Regions from separate parts of the Rhodococcus baikonurensis genome, predicted to be linked through region 1. Evidence: riboswitches for the same ligand, from Rfam matches in the RefSeq annotation. Region 1 holds a riboswitch; each other region holds the start of a gene.
The links. A riboswitch is a leader RNA that binds a small molecule or an ion and turns the genes downstream of it on or off. The one in region 1 is predicted to bind cobalamin.

Region 1 (3,253 bases):
TTCCTTCGACTCGGCAGCGCCGATGAAGCCGACCGGGCCTCCGACGATGGCGGCCGGACGGGGCGCGCCGGCTTCGATGAGGTTCAGGAGATGGAACAGTGCGGTGGGTGCGTTTCCGATCGCGACAACAGCGCCCTCGAGCTTGGCTCCCCACAGTTCGAGAGCAGCCGCCGAACGAGTGTTGTCGATGGTCGACGCCAGCACGGGAACCCGCGGATCGCCGAGGGTGCAGATGACGTCGTTACCGGCGGGCAGACGCTTGCGCGTGATCCCGGCAGCCACCATCTGGGCGTCGCAGAAAATCGGCGCGCCGTCGCGCAGAGCGGCACGCGCAGCCGAGACGACACCGGGAGTGAAGGCGACGTCGTCGACGAGATCGACCTGGCCACTTGCATGAATCATGCGCACTACAGCTTGCGAGACATCCGCCGGGAAACGGCTCAGGTCGGCTTCGGCCCGAATGGTGGCAAAGGACTGGCGATAGATTTCCGCGCCGTCACGGATGTACTCGATCATGTGCCACACGATAGAGGCATCACCGATCGGCCGGATTCACCCGGTAACCGTCACCCGTCGCAATCACATCCGCTACGTCCCCGCGGGGACGTCCGCAGCTGCGGTGGCACCCGGCCCAGTGCTGGCGCCCGACGACGGGCAGTTCTGCCTGCTCGACGGCGGTGATCGCGTCGGTGCGCACATCGGCGAGCGACTTCTCGCATCCCGGGCTTCCGGTGCAGGCGGTGACGTCGAGCCACGGTGAGTTCTCGTCGAAGATCAACCCCATCGGCGCCAACACCCGGACTACCTGCTCGGCAGCCCATTCGTCGAGGTCGAAGATATGCACCGATCGCCACGGCGTCACGACAACGGGTTTGTCGACGGCGGCGAGGAACTCGGTCAGCCGAGCGTCGAGCAGCCCGAATCGCAGGCCGCCGCCCAGGGCGACCGTTCCGTCTCGCTGCTCGAGCCAACCGATGGTGGGCCGTGCATCCGCCGTGAGATCTGCCGCACCGGTGGACTCGGCGCTCAGACCCAACTGCTCGAGGGTGCGCTCGATTCCGTCCGGAACTTCAGCCAGGCGCCAATGCTTGTCGCGGACGTCGAGGAACGATCGAGCCGCCTCGAGGAGCAATTCGACGGCGTCGTCCGCCTGTACGAGGTGAGTGGTGTGGTGACCCGCGAGCACCAGTGAATGTTCGGTGGCACTGCGCGCGTGGAGTCCGAAATCGCCCCGTAGCCCGGTGATGTCTCCGCGCCCGTCGTCAAGGGTGAACAGGGTTCGCCCGGGCAGGCCCGCCAATGCCTGATCCGCTTGGATGGCGGAATCGAGCCGGTGGACCAGTTCACGAATATCGGCGACGCCCCCGATACGGCCGGACAGTGGGGACGCGAGGATGTTGCGCACTCGCTCGTGCGTCGCGGACGGCAGCAGACCGGCCGACGCGATTCGCGCTGCGAAGGCTTCGGGGTCCGAGACCGAACGCAGTTGGACGTTGCCCCTCGAGGTGAGTTCCATCTGGCCGTTGCCCAGATCGCGCGCTGCGTCGGCGAGCGTCTGCAATTGGGCGGGGGTGAGGAGTCCGCCGGGTAGGCGCACGCGTGCCAGTGCGCCGTCGGCGGCGTGGTGAACTTGCAGTGCACCCGGGCACGCGTCTGGCTGTGAACGGTCCGTGGGCATGGCTCCAGGGTACGACCTGTCATGAGTGCCTTCTGCGGACCGGTAGCATCACCACCACCAGTGACGGCAGTTGAGGAAACCGGTGAAAGTCCGGTGCGGTCGCGCCACTGTGAGTGTTGCTCGAGCGGGACGCGTTTCCGCTCGGAAACACGAGTCAGACCCTCAACCGCCGTCGATGACAGATCTGTGCCACGGGGCGCGAAACCCCAGGAAGGCTTCACCCGTGATTCTTCTGCTCTCCACGTCCGACACCGATCTGCTGAGCGCCCGCGCCAGCCGGGAAGCCGGCGACGGAGTTTCCTACCGCTGGGCCAACCCCTCACGCTTGCTGGTCTCGGAAGACTTGCCGCCTTTGCTCGACGGCGTCGACCTCGTGATCGTTCGCATCCTCGGCAGCCGTCGCAGCTGGGAAGACGGCTTGGACATGGTCCTCGCCTCCGGACTCCCCGTAGTCGTCCTCGGTGGTGAGCATGCGCCGGACGCCGACCTCATGGAGTGCTCGACGGTCTCCGCCGGCGTTGCTGCCGAGGCCCACAATTACCTGGCCGAGGGTGGCGCGCAGAATCTGGCACAACTGCACCACTTCCTTTCCGACACCGTTCTGCTCACCGGCCACGGTTTCGAGCCGCCGGCTCACCTGCCTTCCTGGGGAATCGCTGATTTCGCGCCCGACCTCGACTCGGCGACCGGTCCCGTCATCGCAGTTCTGTACTACCGCGCCCAGCATCTGGCCGGAAACACCCGGTACATCCAGGCGTTGTGTGACGCCGTCGCCGAGGCCGGTGGCACCGCGCTCCCGATCTACTGCGCATCTCTGCGAACCGCAGAAGCCGAACTTCTGAGCACACTCCGCCGCGCCGACGCCATGGTCGTCACAGTTCTTGCTGCCGGCGGCACCAAGCCCGCGACCGCCTCCGCCGGTGGCGACGACGAAGCCTGGGACGTCGCTGCACTCGCTGCACTCGACGTCCCGATCCTGCAGGGCCTGTGCCTGACCAGTAGCCGCGCCACCTGGGACGAGAACGACGACGGACTGTCGCCTCTCGACGTCGCGACGCAGGTGGCGGTGCCGGAGTTCGACGGTCGCATCATCACCGTCCCGTTCTCCTTCAAGGAAATCGACTCCGACGGATTGTCCACGTACGTCCCCGACGTCGAGCGCGCTGCCCGTGTCGCCGGTATCGCAGTCCGCCATGGCAAGCTGCGCCACATTCCCACCACCGAGCGTCGCGTTGCACTCATGCTCTCGGCCTACCCGACCAAGCACGCTCGTATCGGCAACGCCGTCGGCCTCGATACTCCGGCGAGCGCAATCGACCTTCTCACTGAAATGCGTTCTGCCGGTTACGACCTCGGACCCGTCGACGGCCCTGACGCAGTACCCGGCCTGGCGGCGAAGGACGGCGACGCGCTGATCCACGCCCTGATCGCGGCCGGTGGCCAGGATCCCGACTGGCTCACCGCCGAGCAGCTCGAGGGCAATCCGATCCGAATCTCCGCAGCAAAATACCGCGAATGGTTCGCCACGTTGCCCGAAGAACTGCGCAGTGGGGTCGAGGAACACTGGGGCGCAGC
Region 2 (3,253 bases), on a different contig from region 1:
ACTTCAGGTCGTCGAACAGGAGAAAGTGTGAGCAACCAGGGCGATCGAGCAACCATACGGCTGCTCTTGGCGGACGACCAGGCGCTCGTGCGAGGAGCTTTGGCCGCGCTACTCGATCTGGAATCCGATCTGTCCGTGGTGGCCGAGGTCGTCCGCGGTGACGAGGTGGTGGCTGCCGTACTCGAGCACCGTCCGGACGTCGCGCTTCTCGACGTCGAGATGCCCGGCATGGACGGTATCGCCGCGACAGCGGCCCTTCGCGAAGCAGCACCCGAGACCCGGGTTCTGATCGTCACCACGTTCGGGCGCCCAGGATTTCTCCGTAAAGCCCTTCACGCGGGGGCCGGCGGGTTCGTCGTCAAGGACACACCTGCCAGGCAGCTTGCCGACGCGGTCAGGCGTGTTCATGCCGGACTGCGCGTCGTCGATCCCACCCTTGCGGCTGACAGCCTCGTCAGCGGTGAGTCGCCCCTGACGGAGCGTGAGACCCAAGTACTGCGCGCTGCTCACGACGGCGCACCCGTGGCGGCCATCGCGGGGGCGCTGTTCTTGTCCGCAGGGACAGTTCGAAATCACCTGTCGTCCGCAATGGGTAAGACGGGTGCCACGACCCGCGCCGAAGCCGTGAGAATCGCCGAGTCGAACGGCTGGCTCTGATCCGCGATGCCGGAATCCGCTTCGCCGGCAAATAGTCCGCCGTTCGATTCTTGATGACGATTTGTCCAGATCACTCAAAGTAGGGACCTTCTACCCTAGGGATTTTCCCTGCAAAGGACCCCCTTCGTGAGAATCCAAAACAGCTAATCGTTCGATAACTGGCTATGATGCAGTTAATTGAATCGACGGAGCCTGTGCGTAACGGGGGAAGGGACGTCTCATGTCGAACCAGTTCAACGATCGCTTGAACTCGCTGTTCGAGACTGCCGACTTTCACGTCACCAACGCGATGGTCGTTCGCGGCATGACCGAGTTCGGATGCCGCATCTCGACGCCGTACCTGTCGCAACTACGCACCGGCGTCCGAACCAACCCGTCACCCGAAGTGGTCGCTGCCCTCGCCCACTTCTTCAACGTCCATCCGGACTACTTCTACGCCCCGTCCGACCACACTCCACCGACCGTCTCCGGTGGCGAAGCAGACCTCTCACTTCTCGAACAGCTGCACAACGTGCGCCTGCGAAACCTCACTGCTCGGGTCGTCGATCTCTCACCGTCTTCGCAGGATCTGCTTGTGGAAATGGCGGAGAATCTACGTTCCTCCGAGAATCTTCCGCGCGTACCACCGGACTCGAATTCCTACATGTCACGCGCGTAGCGCCCTTCGCCGACTCTCCTTGACTGCGCAGGGAGGGTTGGCCTTATGCTGATCGATGCAGCTGGTTCGCCCGGCACGGTCATGAGGAGCCCCGAAGACCGTTCCCGGCGTCGAAGCCCCGTCAGCGCAAGCTGACGGAGTGAGAGGGAACCCGGTGAAAATCCGGGACTGTCCCGCAGCGGTAAGCAGGAACGACCGCCGTTTATGTGCACTGGGCATCCGCCTGGGAAGCGACGGCCAGTAGGTTCGATCCAACTCGATCGAGTGCCCGCGAGTCCGAAGACCTGCCGACTGTGTCGGGCACGCCGTGCCCGACGGTCCACCGCCTCGTGGAATGGGCGTGTAGATCTCCATCGGACCTCGTGCGTGGTTCGGGCAGTGCTGCCCGCCGAAGCTCGGGGTCTCGTGAGGTGTACCCGTCTGCCGGCAGTGGCCATCAGTGCATTGGCAATCTGGAGAAACTCCGTGACAACGACATTCACTTCGACCGTGCTGGGCTCACCGCGCATCGGTCCTCATCGAGAACTCAAGCGGGCAACCGAAAGCTACTGGGCGGGGCGCATCGACGCCGACGCCTTGCAGAGCGTCGCCCGTGACCTCCGTCGGCAGGGCTTGGCCGACCTCCGTGACCTGGGCCTCGACTCGATCCCGGTCAACACCTTCTCCTTCTACGATCAAATGCTCGACACCGCAGTTCTTCTCGGCGCACTTCCCGATCGCGTCGCATCGGTCGCCGATCCGTTGGACCGCTACTTTGCAGCTGCCCGTGGGACGGACACCATCGCGCCGCTCGAAATGACGAAGTGGTTCGACACCAATTACCACTACCTGGTGCCGGAGATCTCGCCGTCCACCACGTTCGCACTCGACCCGTCCAAGGTCTTGTCCGAACTCGCAGAAGCACTTTCCGACGGCATCGCAGCCCGCCCGGTCGTCATCGGACCGGTCACCTTCCTGTTGCTTTCGAAGCCTGTCGGCACTGACGAGCCTCTGCTCTCGCGGCTCGACGAACTGCTCCCCCTCTACGCGGATCTACTCGGTCGGCTCGCGAAGGCCGGCGCGGAGTGGGTTCAGCTCGACGAACCGGCTCTCGTAGGTGATCGCACCGACGAGGAAATCGAAGCGGCACGCGCTGCGTACGAACAGCTTTCGGCACTGACCGAGCGGCCGTCGATCCTGTTGGCGTCGTACTTCGGTTCGCTGCGTGACGCGCTGCCCGCACTCGCGTCCACCGGTGTCGAAGGATTTGCCGTCGATCTGGTGGCCGGTCAGGATTCGATCGGCTCCGTCCCCGAACTCGCTCGCAAACTGGTCGTCGCCGGTGTGGTCGACGGACGAAACATCTGGCGGTCGGATCTGGATTCGGCACTGAGCACGTTGGGTGCTCTGTTGGGCAGCGTGGATACTCTTGCCGTCTCCACGTCGTGCTCCCTGCTGCACGTTCCGTACACTCTCGACGCAGAAGCCGATGTCGACAAGGCCCTACGCTCGTGGCTCGCGTTCGGCACCGAGAAGGTCAAGGAAGTGGTCACTCTCGCAACCGCTCTCACGCAGGGGCGAGAGTCGGTGGAGGACGAGTTCGCGCTGGCACGAGCTGCAGCGTCGACCCGCAAGGACGATCGCAGACTCAATGACGCGAGCGTTCGAGGCCGGCTGGACGCCGTTCTGAGCTCGGCGACCGGTCGCGCGCCCGCCGCCGAGCGCCGCGCTGCCCAGGACGAGTTGCTGTCTCTGCCACCGCTGCCCACGACCACTATCGGCTCGTACCCACAAACGTCGAAGATCCGTATCGCTCGCGCGGCGCTGCGCAAGGGCGAGATCGACGAAGCCGAGTACGTCGACCGCATGCGCGCCGAGATCGCCGAAGTTGTTGCACTCCAGGAAAAATTGGAACTCGACGTACTCGTTCACGGCGAACCGGAACGCAACGACATGGTG
Region 3 (3,253 bases), on a different contig from region 1:
GGAATTCTCGTCTCCGATATCGACGACGACGGTGTCGAGACGACCCTCCGTCGAGGCATGTTCAGCCGACTTCCGGGTGTCTGCCAGACCCTTCTCGGAGATGTCGACAGCGACCACACGGCCACCTTCGGCGAGCAACCGCAGCGCGGTGGCCTGCCCGATTCCAGATCCTGCGCCGGTGACGAGAATACGACGACCTTCGAAACGATTCATTGCTGAGTACCTTTCACGAAAACGAGTTGGTTGGTAATCCAGGCTCGGCGGCGCCGACACACAACCACCCGACACAGAACTTCGGTACGGGAAAAGCGCAGCACGGCAACAGGTGTGGTGCTGCGAAGTCACGGCAAGGCGATGCCCGCCGCAGTGGCGAATGTCAGACGGATCCGGCCGGTACGGCCAATGTTCTTTCGATCCAGACGAGACCGGAGGGGCGGCGGTCGATCGCCTTACGCCCCCGTCGGAAAGTCGCTACGCCGAATCGGGCCGTGCGCAGTGCACGGCCGGAAGCGAGAGAACAGCGGCGTATGGACATCACGAGCACGGTAGCAGTGCGAGTACAAATCGCTCAAACGCGTTGTTCGCTGCGCCAGTTCATTCAGGTAATCAGATGTCACTTCTGGACAAATCTGTCGACTTAGGCAGTACTAACCTGATCGCATCTCGAAAACCCGATCCAGGAGCACAGTCGATGACACATGCAGACGCCACGAGCACAACAACTCCCCCGACGACCGTCCTACGCACCGCTGACCACAATCGCGGACTCAACGACGTTCGCGCGGTCGTAGAAGCACTGGAGCGACCGAGCGACCATCTGCTGCGGATCACGGCCCGTTTGACGGAGTCGACCGACGATCCGGCCTGGTCACGCCCGAACGTCACCGTACGCATGAATCTCGGGCCTTCCTTCGACGACGCTTCGCGCGTGTACACGGTGCGTTCCTACGATTCCGCCACCGGATCGATCGTCATCGACGTGGTCCTGCACGGACAGACCAGCCCGATGATGAGGTGGGCAGCGGCGTTGACCATCGGTGACACCTTCGGTCTCACCGGTCCGCGACCACACTTCTTGGTCCCCGACGTTCCAGGTCGACGGATCGCACTTTTTCTGGACGGCACCGCAATACCTGCGCTGTACTCGATCATCGAGCAGCTACCTACCGACGTGGTCGGAATCGGCTGGGTCACAACAGATGACGAGGTCGCATTCGACGAACTTCCCACCCTCCCCGGCCTGGAACTTCATCGCGTGAGCGCCGATCCCGCCGAGTCCGACGGCCCTCTGACAGCACGAGCACGCGAGCTCGCCGATCCCGAGAGTTACGTCGTGTGGGGAGCCGGTGAACGCAACGAGATGCGCTCAATCCGGAAGCACTTTCGATCGACCGTCGGACTCGACAAAGACGACGTCGCGATATTCGGATACTGGAAGCACGGCGTCAGCAACACCGAAATCGACCTCCGCCGGCGCGAGAACTACGAGCGCATCCTCGCCGACGGTGGAACCCTGACCGACATCGACGACCTGGCGATCGAGATCTGATCGCCCTCACCGGCCGACCTGACCGGTTGTGCACTGCGGTGATAAGTTCCTCTGTGCCAGCAGACCTCCACACAGGGGGTCAGGGAATCCGGTGTGAATCCGGAACTGACGCGCAGCGGTGAGGGTGACCGCCCGGGCTTACGCCACTGGATGAGAATCTGGGAAGGCGCTCGGGTGGAGTGATCTCGAGTCCGAATACCGGCTGGCAGCAGGGGCCAACAGGCGCCTGTTCACACGGTAACGGGCTCCGCGAACGAGCCCCTGCGAGAACGAGATTCCATGCGTCTGTCCACACTTCGCGTATCCGCCGCTGCCGTCGCGGCTCTGTTGGGTGCATCGTTGGTTGCCTGTTCCTCCGAAGACAGTGCTGCCGAACAATCCAACTCTTTCGAACAATCCGGCGCCACTGTTCAGAACTGTGGCCGAGACGTCACGGTGGAGCGACCGATCGAACGAGCGATCGCGGTAAATCAGCCTGCCGCCGAGATGCTGTTCGCGCTGGGAGTGCAGGACCGGATGGCCGGCTACGCCATGAGCGATGACGATGTCCTCCCCGAACTGCGTGAGGCGCGCGGTCAGGTCCAGGCCTTCGACACCGAGTTCCCGTCATTCGAGAGTGTCCTCGAACGCGAACCGGACATGGTTTACACGACTTTCAATTACACGTTCACTTCGGAGGGCATCGCCGACCGAACCAAGTTCACTGACCTCGGTGTCGCGACATATCAGTCACCCAGTGAGTGCACCGGCCAGGACGCAGAGCAGAACAAGGCTCTCACACTCGACGACCTGTATGACGAAATCGGGGACGTGGCAACACTGTTCGATGTCAAGGACAAAGGTGCCGAGCTGACCGAGAGTTTGAAGGATCGCGCGGCCACCGCCACGGCGTCACTGGGAGCCGAGAATGTGACACTGGCGTGGTGGTACGCCGCCACGAAGACCCCGTACTTCGCCGGGTGCTGCGGCGCACCGGGAATCATGACCGACGCGGTGGGCGCAAAGAACGCCTTCGACGACAACAAGCAGTACTGGCCCGAAATCGGTTGGGAGAGTGTGCTCGACCGGGACCCCACCGTGCTGGTGCTCGCTGATCTCGACCGCGGCGGAGACGGCGACAGTGCGGCGGCCAAGATCGCGTTCCTCGAATCGGACCCGGTAGCCAGCAAGCTCACCGCAGTGAAGAACAAGCGATACATCATCCTCGAAGGCACGACGATGGATCCCTCGATCCGCAACGTCGGTGGCATCGAACAACTCTCCGACGGCCTGCGCCGGTTGGGCGTGGTCTAGATGTCCACGGAAGTCAGCGAACTGGTGCGTCAATGGGACGACCAGCAGGCGGCATACATCGCCGATCGCGAGAAGCGCTTCGACGTGATTCTCGACGTTCTCGAATTGCAGTACGCGCACGCTCCGTTCACAGTCGTCGACCTGGCCTGCGGACCTGGTTCGTTGAGCGTCCGGATCCTCGAGAAGTTCGGGCACGCGAGCGTTGTGGGGATCGACTACGACCCGATGTTGCTGGAAGTCGCCCGCCAGTCGTCGACTCGTTTCGGCGACCGAATGCAGCTGGTCGACGCAGACCTGCTGAGTACCGATTGGCCGACTTCGGTGACTGCGCCGGTTCAGGCGATCGTGTCGACGACCGCGCTGCACTGGTTGCAACCGCAGCAGCTCGTCGAGGTGTACCGGCAGTGCCGC
Region 4 (3,253 bases), on a different contig from region 1:
ATAGACACCCATCGGGCCGAACCGCGCCGCGGCAGCTCTGGCCGACGGATTCGAGGGATCGAGCAGACAGGTAGCGACGACGGCGTCGGCCAGACCGGTTCGCGCGGCTACCTCGTAGGCCAGCAGACCGCCGATGCTGGCTCCCAGAAGCACCAGCGGCCGATCGTCGGCTGCTTTCTCGGCCCGGACGAGGTCACAGAGGAGTTCGACCCACTGCTCGTACCGGACGCCGGCGGGATCGCCTACGACGGTGTCGCCGTACAGCGGAAGATCGGGGAAGAGGACTTCGGCTCCGAGTTTCACGCCGATCCCGGCGAACGGCCACAACGCGCCCGAGTACCCGCCGGCGCCGTGGATACCGAGAACCCGAACCGGCGCGTCTGGAACCACTGCCCGTGCGACGTGGACGGTGTTGCCGTTCCACTCCCACCACGTCGTGGTCGGCTCCGGCATGTGGGCGGTGTACCGGTCGGGCATAAACTTCGAGTAATCGGCGCTGGTCATCTACACAATTCTCGGTACCGGCGTCGCGGCTGACAACTCGCATCGGAGGACCGTGTCGACTCGGCGGAAAAGGCCCTCCCAGCAGCGCTCGAGGGCTACCTACGACGCGATCCTGGAGGCAGCTACTCGCGTTTTCGCGTCGGAGGGCATGGCGGCGACCACCAACCGGATCGCTGACGAGGCAGGCGTCTCGGTGGGCTCGCTCTACCAGTATTTCGGCGATAAGTACGAGATCCTCTCGGAGTTGGCGAACCGTCATGTGAGTGCCGCGCGGGAACGTTTTGCGGTCTGCCTTGCCGACATCGTCGAGCGTGAACTCACTCCGGACGAGGCTGTCAGGTCGTTGGTGGAGTGCGCGATCGAAGTGAACAGTAAGCCGCGAGAGTTCTTCCACCTGCTCTACGATCAGGTTCCTCGGACCCCTGAGCTCATCGAACAGGTCGAAGGAATGAATCGGCAACTGGTACTGGGTTTTTCGGAGTACTTGCAGAGCCGCGGTTTCAGTGCGGACGATGCGTTGTTGACGTCGCGGTTGACTGTGACTGCCGTGGACGGCCAGGTGCATCGGGTTGTGCTGGAATCGGATTCACCCGAAGAACTTCGCGTGCGCACCGAAGCCGTCATGCGGCAGGCGAGATCGATGATCGCGTCGGAATCCTGATCCGGTGTATCGAATGGTGACTGCGGTCCGTTATGGTTCTGACGTCATCATCGAGGTAATGGGAAGTCGGTGCAATTCCGGCGCGGTCCCGCCACTGTGAGGTCGTCCATGCGTCGACCGTAGCCAGATACCACCCTCGTTGACGTTGTGTCATGCCACGAGGATGGATCGGTCACACCATGAATGCTGTTGGCGGAGCTCTGTCTCCACCTACCCACCTGCCTTCGCCGAAGGCTGGTGCGCCTCGAGGACGGCTCAGTCCGGGTATCGTGCTGCCCGCTCTGCTGGTCGTCACCGTGCTCTCTGCTGTGTGCGCGTTGGCATTCGGATCCGAGATGCTCCCCGTGTCCACTGTGGTGGACGTGGTGCACTCGCGCTTCGGAGGCCCACCCGTCACGCGTTCCGAACTTGCGATCGTGTGGGGGATCAGAGCACCTCGGGTACTTCTCGGTCTGGCCGTCGGCGCTGGTCTTGCCGTCGCCGGCGCGGTGGTGCAAACCCTCGTCCGTAACGCTCTTGCCGATCCCCACCTGCTGGGAGTGTCGTCCGGCGCGAGTGTCGGTGCCACCGCCGTCATCACCACCGGACTGTTCGCCGGCGCGGGAGTGTGGGCGCTCAGCTTCGGTGCGATGATCGGAGCACTGGGAGCTGCGATTCTCGTCTTCACCATCGCGACGCTGCAAGGCGGCATCACTCCACTGCGATTGGTTCTGACCGGCACCGTTACCGCATCCGCCCTGTCGGCGATCGCGAGTTTTCTGGTGCTGCGTACCAATGATTCCCAGGCCGCGCAGTCCGTATTGTTCTGGCTCCTGGGAAGTTTGGCCGGGGCCTCCTGGGACAAGTTGTGGGTGCCGGTCATCGTTGTGGTCCTGCTGACGGCAGCGGTGTTCGCCCTGCACGGTTGGCTCGACGCACTGGCGGCCGGGCCGGACGTCGCCGCTTCGCTCGGTATTCCCATCCGCACCCTGCGAAACGTGTTGTTCGGAGTGCTGGCAGCGTTGGTCGGCACGATGGTGGCAGTGTCCGGCGCGATTGCCTTCGTAGGCTTGGTCATACCGCACGTCACACGCATGCTTGTCGGAGCCAGACATCGAGTGGTATTGCCGGCGGCAGCGCTGATCGGCGCGTCGTTCCTGGTGTGGGTCGACGTCGTGGCGCGGACCTCGTTGCGACCGACGGAGATCCCGCTGAGCGTGGTGACCGGGGTGATCGGCGCCCCGCTGTTTCTCCTGCTTCTCGGCCGTCGGCGCTACCGATTCGGTGGCAGTTCGTGAGCGCCCGAGCACTGCCGCTGACAGCGTCCGGAGTCGTTGTCCGTATCGACCGTCGAACCATCGTCAAAGGCGTCGACATCGCGGCTGACGCCGGCGCAGTGGTCGGCGTGGTTGGTCCGAACGGTTCGGGCAAGTCGACGTTCTTGCGGGTTCTTGCCGGTCTCGGGCCGATCGCCGACGGTGACGTTCGCGTCGGCGACGAGTCGGTCCACACGATGTCCGCGCGTTCGCGGGCCAAAGCCATTTCCTTTGTGGCGCAGGAAGAGCAGAGTCCCGCCGATTTGTTGGTGCACGAGTACGTGACTCTGGGCCGCACACCACATGCAAAGCCCTGGAGTGTCGGCGGCAAGGACGAGAAGGCCGTCGTCGATCGTGCTCTGGGCGAGGTCGGAATGATCGAGCACCGGTTCTCTTCCATGGACACGCTGTCCGGTGGGGAGCGTCGGCGGGTGTTTCTCGCCCGGGGACTCGCGCAGGACGCCGGCGTGCTCATCCTCGACGAGCCGACCAATCATCTCGACATCCGGCACCAACTCGAACTGCTCGATCTGGTCCGGTCGCTGGACCGGACGGTGATCATGGCACTGCACGACCTCGATTTGGCTGCAGCAGTGTGTGATCGGGTGCTCGTTCTCGCGGATGGCGTGGGCCACGCGTTCGGCCATCCCTCCGACGTACTCACGACCTCGGTCGTGGCAACTGTTTTCGGCGTCGAGACATTCGCGCTCGTGAACCCGGTTACCGGCCGTTCACACCTCGTATTCGAATCACGAAATCCTCAACCACAACACACATTTTCGGAGAGTGCACT

Region 2: linked by a shared signal. The riboswitch ahead of metE (5-methyltetrahydropteroyltriglutamate--homocysteine S-methyltransferase) and the one ahead of cobN (cobaltochelatase subunit CobN) in region 1 are both predicted to bind cobalamin.
Region 3: linked by a shared signal. The riboswitch ahead of ABWI03_RS10875 (ABC transporter substrate-binding protein) and the one ahead of cobN (cobaltochelatase subunit CobN) in region 1 are both predicted to bind cobalamin.
Region 4: linked by a shared signal. The riboswitch ahead of ABWI03_RS11385 (FecCD family ABC transporter permease) and the one ahead of cobN (cobaltochelatase subunit CobN) in region 1 are both predicted to bind cobalamin.

What each region holds. Positions count from the first base shown of each region.
Region 1 covers NZ_JBEUOQ010000020.1:45,019-48,271, forward strand. Annotated here, with positions in the region: gene ABWI03_RS29800 (precorrin-8X methylmutase) at 1-516, opposite strand, end outside; gene cobG (precorrin-3B synthase) at 536-1,678, opposite strand; cobalamin riboswitch at 1,730-1,862, shown strand; gene cobN (cobaltochelatase subunit CobN) at 1,902-3,253, shown strand, end outside.
Region 2 covers NZ_JBEUOQ010000002.1:33,029-36,281, reverse strand. Annotated here, with positions in the region: gene ABWI03_RS04320 (sensor histidine kinase) at 1-31, shown strand, start outside; gene ABWI03_RS04315 (response regulator transcription factor) at 28-657, shown strand; gene ABWI03_RS04310 (helix-turn-helix domain-containing protein) at 878-1,315, shown strand; cobalamin riboswitch at 1,413-1,621, shown strand; gene metE (5-methyltetrahydropteroyltriglutamate--homocysteine S-methyltransferase) at 1,781-3,253, shown strand, end outside.
Region 3 covers NZ_JBEUOQ010000004.1:6,908-10,160, forward strand. Annotated here, with positions in the region: gene ABWI03_RS10865 (SDR family NAD(P)-dependent oxidoreductase) at 1-213, opposite strand, end outside; gene ABWI03_RS10870 (siderophore-interacting protein) at 692-1,549, shown strand; cobalamin riboswitch at 1,590-1,770, shown strand; gene ABWI03_RS10875 (ABC transporter substrate-binding protein) at 1,829-2,842, shown strand; gene ABWI03_RS10880 (class I SAM-dependent methyltransferase) at 2,843-3,253, shown strand, end outside.
Region 4 covers NZ_JBEUOQ010000004.1:116,430-119,682, reverse strand. Annotated here, with positions in the region: gene ABWI03_RS11400 (alpha/beta hydrolase) at 1-504, opposite strand, end outside; gene ABWI03_RS34185 (TetR/AcrR family transcriptional regulator) at 557-1,165, shown strand; cobalamin riboswitch at 1,182-1,317, shown strand; gene ABWI03_RS11385 (FecCD family ABC transporter permease) at 1,435-2,442, shown strand; gene ABWI03_RS11380 (ABC transporter ATP-binding protein) at 2,439-3,253, shown strand, end outside.